Regions from separate parts of the Micromonospora sp. NPDC049301 genome, predicted to be linked through region 2. Evidence: riboswitches for the same ligand, from Rfam matches in the RefSeq annotation. Region 2 holds a riboswitch; the other holds the start of a gene.

Region 1 (7,099 bases), on a different contig from region 2:
AGACCAACTCGCAGAACGACATCCAGAAGCTGATCAGCAACGTCGACAGCCTGGTCACCCAGGGGGCCAAGGCACTCGTGATCGCCCCGCAGGACACCGGGGCGATCGGGCCGAAGCTCGACGAGCTGGCGCAGAAGAAGATCCCCGTGGTGAGCGTGGACACCCGGCCGGACAACGGCAGCGTCTACATGGTCGTCCGCGCCGACAACCGGGCGTACGGCACCAAGGCCTGCGAGTTCCTCGGTGCGAAGCTCGGCGGCAAGGGCAAGGTCATCGAGTTCCAGGGCGCGCTGTCGTCGATCAACGGTCGGGACCGGTCCGAGGCGTTCAAGGAGTGCATGACCACGAAGTTCCCGGGCATCACGGTGTTCGAGGAGCCGACCGAGTGGGAGGGCAGCAAGGCCCAGGCCGCCCTGGAGACCCGGCTGTCGACCGACCCGGACATCAAGGGTGTCTACATGCAGGCCGGCGGGGTGTTCCTCGACCCGACCCTGCAGGTGCTCAAGCAGCGCAAGCTGCTCGTTGCGCCCACGGACCCGAAGCACATCTTCATCGTGTCCAACGACGGCATCCCGCAGGAGCTGGACGCGATCCGCAAGGGCGAGATCGACGCGACCGTCTCGCAGCCGGCGGACGCCTACGCGCAGTACGGCCTGTACTGGGCCAAGCAGGCGATGGAGGGCGTGACGCCGAAGGAGGGTCCGACCGACCACGGCAGCACCGTCATCAAGCTGCCCAACGGCTACGAGGACCAGCTTCCGGCGCCCCTGATCACCAAGGACAACGTCGACGACCCCGCCCTCTGGGGCAACAAGAAGTAGCGCGGACCGCGCGGCGCCGGGCATCCTGCTGGACGGCCGGCGCCGCGCGGCCCGACGCCGGGATCCGGAGGGACGGTGTGATGGTCGACGACGAGTCCAGACCCGTGGTCGAGGCGATCGGAATCGCCAAGCGGTTCGGCCCGACCGTGGCGCTCGCCGACGGGACGCTGAGCGTGCTGCCCGGCGAGACGCACGCGCTCGTCGGCCGCAACGGCGCCGGTAAGTCCACCCTGGTCGGTGTCCTGACCGGGCTGCTCAAACCGGACGCCGGTGAGGTCCGCTTCGCGGGCCGACCGGCCCCGGCGCTGGGCGACCGCGTCGCCTGGCGCCAGCAGGTCGCCTGCGTCTACCAGAAGCCGTCCGTGGTCGGCGAGCTGTCGGTCGCGGAGAACCTCTTCCTCGACCGGCAGCCGCGGGGCCGGTTCGGCCTGCTGTCCCGGTCCCGGCTGAGGCGGGCGGCCATCGACCTGCTGGAGTCGTGGTCGGTGCCGGTCGACCCGGACACGCCGGCCAAGGAGCTGACCGTCGAGCAGCGTCAGCTGGTGGAGATCGCCGGCGCGCTGTCGCACGGCGCCCGGTTCGTGATCCTCGACGAGCCGACCGCACAGCTGGAGGCCCGCGCCATCGCGCGGCTCTTCGACCGCCTCACCGTCCTCCAGCAGCAGGGCGTGACCTTCCTGTTCATCTCCCACCACCTTCCGGAGATCTACGAGATCTGCCAGCGGGTGACGGTGTTCCGCGACGCCCGGCACATCGTGACGGCGCCGGTGGCGGAGCTGGACCACGCCCGGCTCGTGGAGGCGATGATCGGTGACGCGCACGGGCTGGTGCAGGTCGGGCAGGACCGACCGCCGGTGCCGGACGACGCCGAGCCGGCACTCACCCTCGACGCGGTCGGGGTGCCCGACGTCACCGAGCCGATCGACCTCACCATCCGGCAGGGCGAGATCGTCGGGGTGGCCGGGTCCGCCGCGAGCGGCAAGCGGGAGTTCGCCGAGGCGGTGGTGGGGCTGCGGCCGCGTACCGGCCAGGTGCGGGTCGCGGGCCTCACGGTGAAGCCGGCCAGCGTTCCGGCCGCCCTGCGGGCCGGCATCGGCTACCTGCCGGCGGATCGGAACGCCGACGGGTTCGTCCCCGGGCTCTCGGTCGCGGAGAACGTCACGATGACCGTCGCGGACCGGCTCGGCCCGGCCGGTGTGGTGCTGCCGAAGCGACGCGACGCCAAGGGCCGCAGGGCGATCGCTGACCTCGACGTGCACACCGCCGGCCCGCATCAACCGGTCGGTGAGCTGTCCGGCGGCAACGCGCAGAAGGTCGTGATGGCCCGCGCGCTGGCCCGCGATCCGCGGGTCCTCGTGCTGGTGCACCCCACGGTCGGGGTGGACGTGCGGTCGAAGGAGTCCCTGCTGGGCGTGGTGGACGCGGAGACCCGGACTGGCCGCGGTGCCCTGCTGGTCTCCGACGAACTGGACGACCTGCGGGTGTGTGACCGGGTGGTGGTGATGGTGGCCGGCCGCGTCGTCGCCGAGCACGGGCGCGGCTGGGACGAGGCCACGCTCGTGGCCGAGATCGAAGGGATCGGTGAGAAGCATGTCTGAGACGCTGGCCGTCGGCGCTCCGGAGGCGCCGCAGCGACCGCCGCAACCCAGCGGTCGCCCCAGCAACCGGCTGCGGCTCGCGCGGTTGCGCGATCTCGCCCTGGTCCCGCCGATCATCGCCCTGCTGATCTACGGCTACACGCTCAAGCCGGACGTCTTCCTCACCAAGTCCTACCTGGTCGACACGGTCCTGAAGTACCAGACCGAGCTGGCACTGGTGGTGCTGGCCGAGGCGCTGGTGCTGATCGTCGGAAAGTTCGACCTGTCGCTGGAGTCGGTGGTGGGCATCGCGCCCGCGGTGGCGGTCTTCCTGGTGGTCGGCCAGACCTCGATGCTCGGCGCACCGTGGCCCACCTGGACGGTCCTGCCGGTGGCGCTGGCGTTCGGCGCCCTGATCGGGGCGTTCAACGGGCTGCTGGTCGTACGGTTCAAGCTGTCCGCGTTCATCGTGACACTGGCGATGCTCATCGCGCTGCGGGGCCTGCAACTGGCGATCGTCGGCGGCGCCACCATCTCCAACCTGGCCAACCGGATCCCCACCATCGACAACCTGGGCAGCCTGCGCATCCTCACCGTGCCGTTGTCGATCTGGATCGTCGTCCTGGCGTTCGCCGTGGGCATCGTCGTGCTCGGCTACACCCGGTTCGGGCGCTCGATCTATGCGGTCGGCGGTAACCCGGACGCGGCACGGGCAGCCGGCATCCGCGTGGAGCGCGTCATCTGGGTGACGTTCATCGTCGCCGGCGCGCTCGCCGCCCTGGCCGGGCTGATGCTGTCGGCCCGGCTCGGCTCGGTGGCCGCCAACCAGGGCAACGGAATGATCTTCACGGTGTTCGCGGCGGCGGTGATCGGTGGGATCAGCCTCGACGGCGGCAAGGGTTCGCTCGTCGGCGCGCTCACCGGTGTCGTGCTGCTCGGGCTGATCCAGAACGTGCTCACGCTGGCCCAGGTCAAACCCGACCAGATCCAGGCGGTCAACGGCCTCGTGATCCTGGTCGCGCTGGTCCTCGCCCGGCTGACCAGCGGCAAGGCGCAGGATTGAGGCAGCGATGAGGTCCCAGCGACTCGGTCGGTCGCCGGTGCGGGTGACCGCTCTCGGCTTCGGCGCAGCCGGGATCGGCAACCTGTACCAGGCCGTGGACGACGACACGGCCCGCCGTGCGGTCGACGCCGCGTGGCGGGCCGGGATCCGCTTCTTCGACACGTCCCCGCACTACGGGCTGGGGTTGTCGGAGCGGCGGCTCGGCGCCGCGCTGGCCGACCGGCCCCGCGACGAGTTCACCGTCTGCACGAAGGTCGGCCGGTTGCTCGTCCCCGCGCCGGGCTCCCAGCTCACCGACGAGGCGGCCGGGTTCGACGTGCCCGCCGACCACACCCGACGGTGGGACTTCAGCGCCGACGGCGTACGCCGGTCGCTGGAGTCCAGCCTCGATCGCCTGCGCCTGGACCGGGTCGACGTCGTGCTGATCCACGACCCGGACGAGCACTGGCGGCCGGCCGTCGAGGAGGCGTATCCGGCGTTGCACGAGCTGCGCGACCAGGGTGTCGTGGGCGCGATCGGCGTCGGCATGAACCAGTGGCGGATGCTGGAGCGCTTCGTCACCGAGACCGACATCGACACCGTGCTGCTCGCCGGGCGGTACACGCTGCTGGACCAGTCGGCGGCGCGTGGTCTGCTGCCGCGCTGCCGGGAACGGGGTGTGTCCGTGCTCGCCGCCGGTGTGTTCAACAGCGGGGTGCTCGCCACCGACGACCCGGGCCGGATGTACGACTACCGGCCGATCGCCGAGGCCCTGCACGAACGGGCCAGCCGGATCGCCGAGGTGTGCCGTTCGCACGGGGTCGCGCTGCCGCAGGCCGCCCTGGCGTTCACCGCGCGACATCCGGCCGTCGCCTCCCTCGTGGTCGGCGCGCAGACCGCCGCACAGGTCACCCGCAACGTGGACCTCGCCGGCACGCCGGTCCCGGACGCGCTCTGGCGTGACCTCGAAGCCGCCGGGCTGGTGCAGCTGTGATCGTGGACGCCCACCACCACCTGTGGAATCCGGACGCGCGGGCGTACCCGTGGCTGTCGGACGACGCCCTCGCTCCGATCCGCCGGCCCTACGGTGTTGCCGACCTGCGTGCCGCGACCGGCGGCCGGGTCGCCGCGACGGTCCTGGTGCAGACCGTGCCGTCGCTGGACGAGACCGAGGAGTTCCTCGCCACCGCGCGGGACAGCGGCGGATTCGTCGCCGGGGTCGTCGGCTGGCTCGACCTGACCCGCCCCGATGCCGGCGACGAGGCCGACCGGCTGCGTTCCGGCCCGCTCGTCGGCGTACGCCACCAGGCGCAGGACGAGCCGGACCCGGACTGGCTACGCCGTGCCGACGTGACGCGGGGGATCGCCGCGGTCGGGGCGCGCGGGCTGGCGTACGACATCCTCGTGCGTGCCCCGCAGCGGCCCGCCGCCCTGGTCGTGGCCCAGCGGCTCGACGGCGTCCGGTTCGTCGTCGACCACGCGGGTAAGCCGGGCATCGCGGCGGGGGAGTGGGGACCGTGGGCGGCCTGGATCACGGCCATGGCCCGGTGCGAGGGCGTCGTGTGCAAGCTGTCCGGGCTGGTCACCGAGGCGGCCGGCGACTGGGATGCCACCCGCATCCGGCCGTACGCCGAACACGTGCTCTCCGCGTTCGGCGCCGACCGTGTGCTGTTCGGCTCGGACTGGCCGGTGTGTGAACTCGCCGGCCGGTACGCCGACGTGCTCGCGCTCACCGACGAGCTGCTCGCCGGCTGCACCGCCACCGAGCGGGACGCGGTGCTCGCGGGCACCGCGCGCCGGGTCTACGCCCTGTCGTGAGCGCGCGCGGGTGGTCGCACATCCATCGATGCCGGCTCGTGACGACCGTCACCGGTCTGACCGCGACACGCCCGGCCCCGACATGTGGGGTGTGACAAACGGTGCCGCCCCTATATATGGTGTTGATCGCAGCTGGTTCGACCGCTCATCCACAGTGGTCGAGGCAAGAGGGAATCCGGTGGGAATCCGGGACTGCCCCGCAGCGGTGAGTGGGAACGACCGCCGTCATCAGCACTGGGCCGACCACGGCCTGGGAAGCGACGGCCAGTAGGAGACCGGCGAGCCCGGTCGTGCCCGCAAGTCCGAAGACCTGCCAGCGCGCCGTGCACCCGCACCCGGGTGCGCGGCGGTCCGACGCCGCGTGGGACGGCCGACGCCACCTGACCCACGCCCGGCGTGGCGTCCGCCGGTGTCTGTCTCCTCGCGTCCAAGGGCCATCAGGTCTCGAACTCGCGAGGAGTGAGTGGTGACAGTCACCCAGGTGGTCCCGACCGACGGCGACACCGCCCTGCCGGGCCGGCGGCGGACGCAGATGCACGTCCGCAAGCGCGACGGCGCCAGCGAACCGGTCGACGTCAACAAGATCGTCCGTGCGGTCGAGCGGTGGACCGACGACCTGACCGACGTCGACCCGCTGCGGGTGGCGACCCGGACGATCAGCGGCCTCTACGACGGCGCGACCACGGCGGAGCTGGACCGGCTGTCCATTCAGACCGCCGCCGAGATGATCGGTGAGGAGCCGCAGTACTCGCGCCTGGCCGCACGGCTGCTGGCCGGCTACGTCGACAAGGAGGTCCGCCGGCAGGGCATCACCTCGTTCAGCGCGGCGATCCGGACCGGTCACGCCGAGGGGCTGATCGGGGACGACACCGCGGCCTTCGTCGCCGCACACGCCCGGACGCTCGACGACGCCGTCGACCCGGACGGCGACCGGCGGTTCGAGTACTTCGGCCTGCGCACGGTGTACGACCGGTACCTGCTGCGCCACCCGACCAGCCGGCTGGTGCTGGAGACGCCGCAGTACTGGCTGCTGCGGGTGGCCTGCGGCCTGTCGCGTACGCCGGAGGAGGCGGTCGACTTCTACCGGCTGATGTCCAGCCTGGCCTACCTGCCCAGCTCGCCGACGCTGTTCAACTCCGGCACCCGGCACACCCAGATGTCCTCCTGCTACCTGGTCGACTCCCCGCGCGACGAGCTGGACTCGATCTACCAGCGCTACGCCCAGGTCGCCAACCTGTCCAAGTTCGCCGGCGGCATCGGCATCGCGTACTCCCGGGTCCGGTCGCGGGGCGCGCTCATCCGCGGCACCAACGGGCAGTCCAACGGCATCGTGCCGTGGCTGCGCACGCTCGACGCGAGCGTCGCCGCGGTCAACCAGGGTGGCCGGCGCAAGGGCGCGGCCTGCGTCTACCTGGAGCCGTGGCACCCGGACGTCGAGGAGTTCCTGCAACTGCGGGACAACACCGGCGAGGACGCCCGGCGCACCCACAACCTGAACCTGGCCAACTGGATCCCGGACGAGTTCATGCGCCGGGTCGAGGCCGACGACGTGTGGTCGCTGTTCGACCCGAACGAGGTGCCGGAGCTGCCCGACCTGTGGGGCGACGAGTTCGACGCCGCGTACCGGGCGGCCGAGGCGCAGGGCCGCTACGTGCGGCAGGTGCCGGCGCGGGAGCTGTACGGGAAGATGATGCGCACCCTGGCCCAGACCGGCAACGGCTGGATGACCTTCAAGGATGCCGCCAACCGGCTGTGCAACCAGACCGCCGAACCGGGCAACGTGGTGCACCTGTCCAACCTCTGCACCGAGATCATCGAGGTGTCCGGCGACGCCGAGACGG
Region 2 (7,099 bases):
TGAGATCGAGGAAGAACCGGCAGACGATCACCTCACGGTCGCGTACCGGGAGTTGGCGCAGGGCCTCCACGAGCGCGGCGCGGCGCTCCCCGGCGAGGACCGCGCCGACCGCGTCGTCCCCGGTGATCTCCGACGTGGGGTTCGCCGCCGCGGCCCGCAGGACGAGGCCGTCGCGGCGGGTGCGCGACCGGTGCAGGTTGCGGGTCTCGTTGGCGACGATCGCCAGCAGCCAGGAGCGGAAGGAGGACTCTCCCCGGTAGCGGGAGAGCTTGCGGTACCCCTTCACGAAGGCCTCCTGGAGGACGTCCTCGGAGTCCGAGCCCGCACCGAGCAGCACCGCCGTCCGGTACGCGGACGCGGTGTGCCGGGCGACCAGGAGGTCGTACGCCTCCAGGTCACCTGCCCGAGCGCGGGTGACGAGCATGTCGTCGTCCAGGGGGACCTCCGGTTGGATCACACTCATGACACCGCTCACGCGCTGCGGGTTCCACCCGCGGCTCGGTCAGCTCACTCCCACCCGGGGTGCAGCGTATTGCCAGGAATCGGTGGTGCACTGGAGTGGCGTCGAGAGGAGAGGAGTTGGTCATGGGCTGGTTCAGTCGGCGGGCCCGGGGCGCCGAGGCGACCCCGACGAAGCTGGACCGGGAGGCGACCCGGGACGACCTCGCCGCGCTCGAGGCGTTCATCGCCAGCCGGCGGGGGGTGGAGTTCTACCTGGAGCCGGAGACCACCGCCACCGACACCACGGTGGTGGCGATCGCCCACGACGGCGAGTGGATCCGTCGCCGGACCGGCACCCCGCGCGCGGCGGGCGCCATCGCCCGCAAGCACGCCGTGCCGCTGTACGAGGCGGCGCGCACCGGCTACCCGGAACGGATGCGCATCTGGAGCCGGGCGCACCCGGAACGCCACGCCCGCTGAGGTCGCGGCGTCGCTCGCCGTGGACCGCGCGGCTCCGTCGCCACGGCGGCGGCGCGGGGCGGATCTCGGCCGCGCGCAGGGCTCAGCCACCCGTTGATCATCACACTGCCGCGCTCGCCGGCGACCACCGCGAGTCGGCCTCGACCGCGTCCGGATCGGGACCGCCCGGTCAGAGCCGGACCGCCCGGCGAGCCCAGCGGTGATGATGGCGGTCGAGCCCCCCGGATCGATCGTGGCCGCTGGCGCCCGTCGCCGGCGGATCCAGGGCGAGCGGCAATGATCCGCCGCCCTACCAGGGAGTCCAGGCCCACCGCCATCCTTTGCTCTGCTTCAACGCACGCAACAGTGCGGGCGGATTTTCGTTGCGTGGGGTGAAGCAGAGCAAAGGACGCGGGCATAGACCAGCGGGGCTGTCCGGCCGGCCCCGTCGGGGTCATTCCATCGACCTGCATCGACCGCGTGTCGGCATCGGGCTGGGATTCGGGTGGCGTTGACCGGCGACGGAAAGGTGTGGCAGCATTCGCGGCCTGACGGCAGTGAAGGAAGTCGGTGTGATTCCGACGCGGTCCCGCCACTGTCACCGGGGAGCGATCCCCCCTCGTGAGTCACGGCCGTGTGTCTGCGGTTGGAAGGCCGGGGGAGAGCGTCGATCCGGAAGCCAGGATACTTCGGCCGTCGGGATGTACCCCAGGGCGTGGACACCCGAGGAGGACCCGATGACGCACGGCGTCTCTTTCATCGACGATCATCGTCGTTACCCGCACGGCGGACGCTCCGCCGCACCCGGCTCTCCTCGTGCCGGCCTGCCCCGCGCCGCCGGCCACCGGCACCCCTGACCTGCGTGTGACCGCGCTGACCGGCCCGCGTCGGTGACCTCGCCGGCCCGTCGCACCCGCTGACGCCGCACCCACCCGCTCACGTCCAGGTCGCCCCCGTGGCGGCCGGGACGTCACTCTCCGGAGCCTTCCGTGCGCATCCTGCTGCTCTCCACCGCCGACACCGACCTGCTGGCCGCCCGCGCCAGCGGCGCCGACTACCGCCTGGCCAATCCGGCGCGGGTCGCCGCCGACGAGGTGCCCGCCCTGCTCGACGGGGTGGACCTCGTCGTCGTACGCCTGCTCGGCGGCCGGCAGGCGTGGCCGGACGGCCTCGCCCGGGTGCTCGCCAGCGGCCTGCCGACGGTGGTCCTCGGCGGCGAGGCGGTGCCCGACGCCGAGCTGATGGCCGTCTCCACCGTGCCGTCCGGGGTGGCCACCCAGGCGCTCGCGTACCTGGTGGAGGGTGGCCCGGAGAACCTGGGGCAGCTCGCCCGGTTCCTCTCCGACACGGTGCTGCTGACCGGCGAGGGTTTCGCCCCGCCCGCGCCCACCCCGGCGTACGGCGTGCACGGCGACCACCCGGCCGAGCCGGGCCGGCCCACGGTGGGGATCGTCTTCTACCGGGCGCACGCCCTGGCCGGCAACACCGGCTTCGTCGACGTCCTCGCCGACGCGGTGCGGGCGGCCGGCGGCAACCCGCTGCCGATCTTCTGCGGCTCGCTGCGCGGACTGACCGCCGGCGCCGGCCCGCTCGGGCTCTTCGCGCGCTGCGACGCCCTGCTGGTCACCGTGCTCGCGGCCGGCGGGGCGGTCGCCGCGGACGCCTCCGGAGGCGGCGACGAGGACGCCTGGGACGTCGGTGTGCTGGCCGCCCTGGACGTGCCGATCATCCAGGCGCTCTGCCTGACCAGCACCCGCGAGCAGTGGGCCGGCAGCGACGCCGGACTGTCCCCGTTGGACGCCGCCATGCAGGTGGCGATTCCCGAGTTCGACGGCCGGATCGTCACCGTGCCGTTCTCGTTCAAGCGGATCGACGCCGATGGACTCTCCGTCTACGCCGCCGACGCCGACCGGGCCGCCCGGGTGGCCGGCATCGCGGTGCGCCACGCCCGGCTGCGGCACGTGCCCAACGCCGACAAGCGGGTCGCCGTGGTGCTCAGCTCGTACCCCACCAAGCACTCCCGGGTCGGCAACGCCGTCGGATTGGACACCCCGGTCTCGGCGGTCCGGCTGCTCGCCGCGCTCGCCGACGCCGGCTACCACCTCGGCGACGGCCCGCTGCCCGACGACGGCGACGCCCTGATCCACGCCCTGATCGCCGCCGGCGGTCACGACGTGGAGTGGCTCACCCCGGAGCAGCTCGCCGCCGCCGAGGCCCGGGTGCCCGGCGAGACGTACCGGCGCTGGTTCGAGCAGGTGCCCGCAGCGTTGCGCCAACGGATGCACACACACTGGGGTGAGCCGCCCGGCGAGCTGTACACCGACGGCGGGGACATCGTGCTCGCCGGGCTGCGCTTCGGCAACGTGGTGCTGCTGATCCAGCCGCCGCGCGGCTTCGGGGAGAACCCGATCGCCATCTACCACGACCCGGACCTGCCGCCGAGCCACCACTACCTGGCCGCGTACCGCTGGCTCGCCGCGCCGGTCGCCGACGGTGGGTTCGGCGCCGACGCCGTGGTGCACCTGGGCAAGCACGGCACCCTGGAATGGCTGCCCGGCAAGGGCCTCGGCCTCGCCGCCGACTGCGCCCCGGACGCGGTCCTCGGCGACCTGCCGCTGGTCTACCCGTTCATCGTCAACGACCCCGGCGAGGGCACCCAGGCCAAGCGGCGGGCGCACGCCGTCGTGATCGACCACCTGGTGCCGCCGATGGCCCGCGCCGAGACCTACGGCGACCTGGCCAAGCTGGAGCAACTGCTCGACGAGTACGCCACCGTGCAGGCCCTCGACCCGGCCAAGGTGCCCACCGTGCGGGCGCAGATCTGGGACCTGGTGCGCGCCGCCGAGCTGTACCACGACCTGCACGCCGACGCGATGCCGGCCGCCGACGACTTCGACGACTTCGTGCTGCACCTCGACGGGTACCTCTGCGAGGTCAAGGACGTGCAGATCCGCGACGGGCTGCACATCCTCGCCGCCGTGCCGACCGGCGAGCCCCGGGTCAACCTGGTCCTCGCGGTGCTGCGTGCCCCGCAGATCTGGGGTGGCGCCCAGGCCCTGCCCGGCCTGCGGCAGGCCCTCGCCGCCGCGTACGGGCTCGACGAGCAGGAACTGCTCGCCTCGCCGGGACAGCGCCTGGCCCTGCCCGCGGCGTTGACCGACGTGGTGGACGGGCCGGCCGGCACCGCCGCCGACGCCGTCGACCTGATCGAGGCCCTCGCCCGCCGGCTGGTGGTCGGGATGGAGACCCTCGGCTGGGACGCCGATGCCGCCGACACGGTGGTCGGCGAGGTGACCGGCCGGCCGATCCCGGACGTCGCCGCCGTGCTGCGCTTCGCCGCCACCGAGCTGGTGCCCCGGCTGGACCGGACCACCGACGAGCTGACCAACACCCTCGGCGCGCTCGACGGCCGGTTCGTGCCGCCCGGCCCGTCCGGCTCACCCACCCGGGGTCTGGTCAACGTGCTGCCCACCGGCCGCAACTTCTACTCCGTCGACCCCAAGGCCATCCCCAGCCGCAACGCCTGGGACGTCGGGGTCGCCCTCGCCGACTCGCTGCTGGCCCGGCACCTCGCCGACACCGGCGGGTATCCCCGCTCGGTCGGGCTGACCGTGTGGGGCACCAGCGCCATGCGCACCCAGGGCGACGACATCGCCGAGGTGCTCGCCCTGCTGGGCTGCCGGCCGGTCTGGGACGACCGGTCTCGGCGGGTCACCGGCATCGAGGTGGTGCCGACGGCCGAGCTGGGCCGGCCCCGCGTCGACGTCACCGTGCGCATCTCCGGCTTCTTCCGCGATGCGTTCCCGCACGTGGTGGCGCTGCTCGACGACGCCGTCCGGCGGGTCGCCGCCCTCGACGAGCCGGACGAGGAGAACCACGTCCGGGCGCACGTCACCGCCGACCTCGCCGTACATGGCGACGAACGGCGGGCCACCGCCCGGATCTTCGGCTCGAAGCCGGGGGCGTACGGCGCCGGGCTGCTGCCGCTGATCGACGCCCGGACGTGGCGCAGCGACGCCGACCTGGCCGAGGTGTACGCCGTCTGGGGCGGCTACGCCTACGGCCGTGGCCTGGACGGCCGGGAGGCGCGCGCCGACATGGAACGCTCCTTCGCCCGGATCGCGGTGGCGGTGAAGAACCAGGACACCCGCGAGCACGACATCGTCGACTCCGACGACTACTTCCAGTACCACGGCGGCATGGTGGCGATGGTCCGCCACCTCACCGGCGCGTCGCCGCAGGCGTACGTGGGCGACTCGGCGATGCCGCACGACGTGCGGACCCGCACGCTGGGCGAGGAGACCCGGCGGGTGTTCCGGGCCCGCGTGGTCAATCCGAAGTGGATCGCGGCGATGCGCCGGCACGGCTACAAGGGCGCCTTCGAGCTGGCCGCCACCGTGGACTACCTGTTCGGTTACGACGCCACCGCCGGTGTCGTCGACGACTGGATGTACGAGCATCTGGCCGCCGCGTACCTCTTCGACGAGACCACCCGAGAGTTCCTGGAGCGGTCCAACCCGTGGGCGTTGCGTGGCATCACCGAGCGGCTTCTGGAGGCCGCCGACCGGGGGCTGTGGGCCAAACCCGAGCCGGCCACCCTCGACCGGCTCCGCGACACGTACCTGGCCAGCGAGGGTGACCTGGAGGAGCGCGCATGACCACCTACCCGTTCTCCGCCGTGCTCGGCATGACCGACATGCGGCTGGCGCTGCTGCTCAACGCGGTCTCTCCGGCGATCGGCGGGGTGCTGGTCCGCGGTGAGAAGGGCACCGCCAAGTCCACCGCCGTGCGTGCTCTCGCCGCGCTGCTGCCTCCGGTGCGCCGGGTCGCCGGCTGCCGCTTCGGCTGTGACCCGGCCGAACCCGACCCGGCCTGCCCGGACGGCCCGCACCCGGCCGGCGCCGCCGCCGAGACCGGCCCGGCCCGGCTGGTGGAGCTGCCGGTCGGCGCCGCCGAGGACCGGGTGGTCGGCTCGCTGGACCTGGAGAAGGCCCTCGGCGAGGGCGTACGCGCCTTCGAGCCGGGCCTGCTCGCCGCCGCGCACCGGGGCGTGCTCTACGTCGACGAGGTCAACCTGCTGCACGACCACCTGGTCGACCTGCTGCTGGACGCGGCGGCGATGGGCCGCAGCCACGTCGAGCGGGAGGGCGTCTCGGTCAGCCACGCCGCCCGGTTCCTGCTGGTCGGCACCATGAACCCGGAGGAGGGGGAGCTGCGCCCGCAGCTGCTCGACCGGTTCGGGCTCACCGTCGAGGTCGGCGCGAGCCGCGACCCGGGCGTCCGGGTCGAGGTGGTGCGCCGCCGGCTCGCCGCCGACGCCGATCCGGCCGGCTTCGCCGCCCGCTGGGCCGACGCCGACGCCGAGATCGCCGCCCAGGTGGCCGCCGCCCGCCGCCGACTTGCGGGGGTACGGCTGCCCGACGCCGCGCTGCGCCAGATCGCCGAGGTGTGCGCCGCGTTCGACGTGGACGGGATGCGGGCCGACATCGTCACCGCCCGTACCGCGCTGGCGCACGCCGCCTGGGAGGGCCGGGACCGGGTCACCATCGACGACGTCCGGGTGGCCGCCCGGCTGGCCCTGCCGCACCGCCGCCGCCGCGACCCGTTCGACACCCCGGGCCTGGACTCCAAGCGCCTCGACGAGGCGTTGCGGGAAGCCCAGGACGCGCACCCCGACGACCCGGACGACGGCGGCCCCACCGACCGTGGCCCGGACGGCGGCGGTCCACCGGACAGCGGTTGGCCGGGCGGTGGCCCGGCCGGCGCCGGCGGGCCGGACGGACGTGGCCCCGACGGCAGCGGCTGCGAGGAACCCGACCAGGGCGAACCCACTCCGGCCACGTATCCGGGCAGCGGGCCGGACGGCCCCGCCGACGGCGAGTGGCCGCAGCGTGCGATGAACGACGACGGTTCGGGCGAGCACGGTCAGGGAGCCGGTACCCGTGGCGGCCGCACCGACGGACGCGACGGCGCGGCCGGTGGCGGGGACGATCCGGCCAGTGGCCGGGGCAGCGGCGGAGACGGTCAGCCGATGGCCGTACCCCGGGGTGGGTTGACGGCGCGGCTGCTCACCGCGCCCGGCGTGGGTGACGGGGTGCCCGGCCGGCGCTCGCGGGCCCGCACCGGGCGGGGCCGCACCACCGGGGCGCGGGTGCCGGCGGGTCGGGTAGGCGCGCTGCACCTGCCGGCCACGGTCCGC

The links. Region 2 has a riboswitch for cobalamin ahead of cobN (cobaltochelatase subunit CobN). Riboswitches for the same ligand answer to the same signal wherever they lie in the genome.
Region 1: another riboswitch for cobalamin. It lies ahead of AB0K07_RS21890 (ribonucleoside-diphosphate reductase subunit alpha); the one in region 2 lies ahead of cobN (cobaltochelatase subunit CobN).

What each region holds. Positions count from the first base shown of each region.
Region 1 covers NZ_JBFAQO010000007.1:106,721-113,819, reverse strand. Annotated here, with positions in the region: gene AB0K07_RS21915 (sugar ABC transporter substrate-binding protein) at 1-821, shown strand, start outside; gene AB0K07_RS21910 (sugar ABC transporter ATP-binding protein) at 902-2,419, shown strand; gene AB0K07_RS21905 (ABC transporter permease) at 2,412-3,461, shown strand; gene AB0K07_RS21900 (aldo/keto reductase) at 3,469-4,434, shown strand; gene AB0K07_RS21895 (amidohydrolase family protein) at 4,431-5,258, shown strand; cobalamin riboswitch at 5,375-5,591, shown strand; gene AB0K07_RS21890 (ribonucleoside-diphosphate reductase subunit alpha) at 5,740-7,099, shown strand, end outside.
Region 2 covers NZ_JBFAQO010000004.1:388,759-395,857, forward strand. Annotated here, with positions in the region: gene AB0K07_RS14720 (RNA polymerase sigma factor) at 1-463, opposite strand, end outside; gene AB0K07_RS14725 (hypothetical protein) at 586-921, shown strand; cobalamin riboswitch at 1,461-1,590, shown strand; gene cobN (cobaltochelatase subunit CobN) at 1,890-5,558, shown strand; gene AB0K07_RS14735 (VWA domain-containing protein) at 5,555-7,099, shown strand, end outside.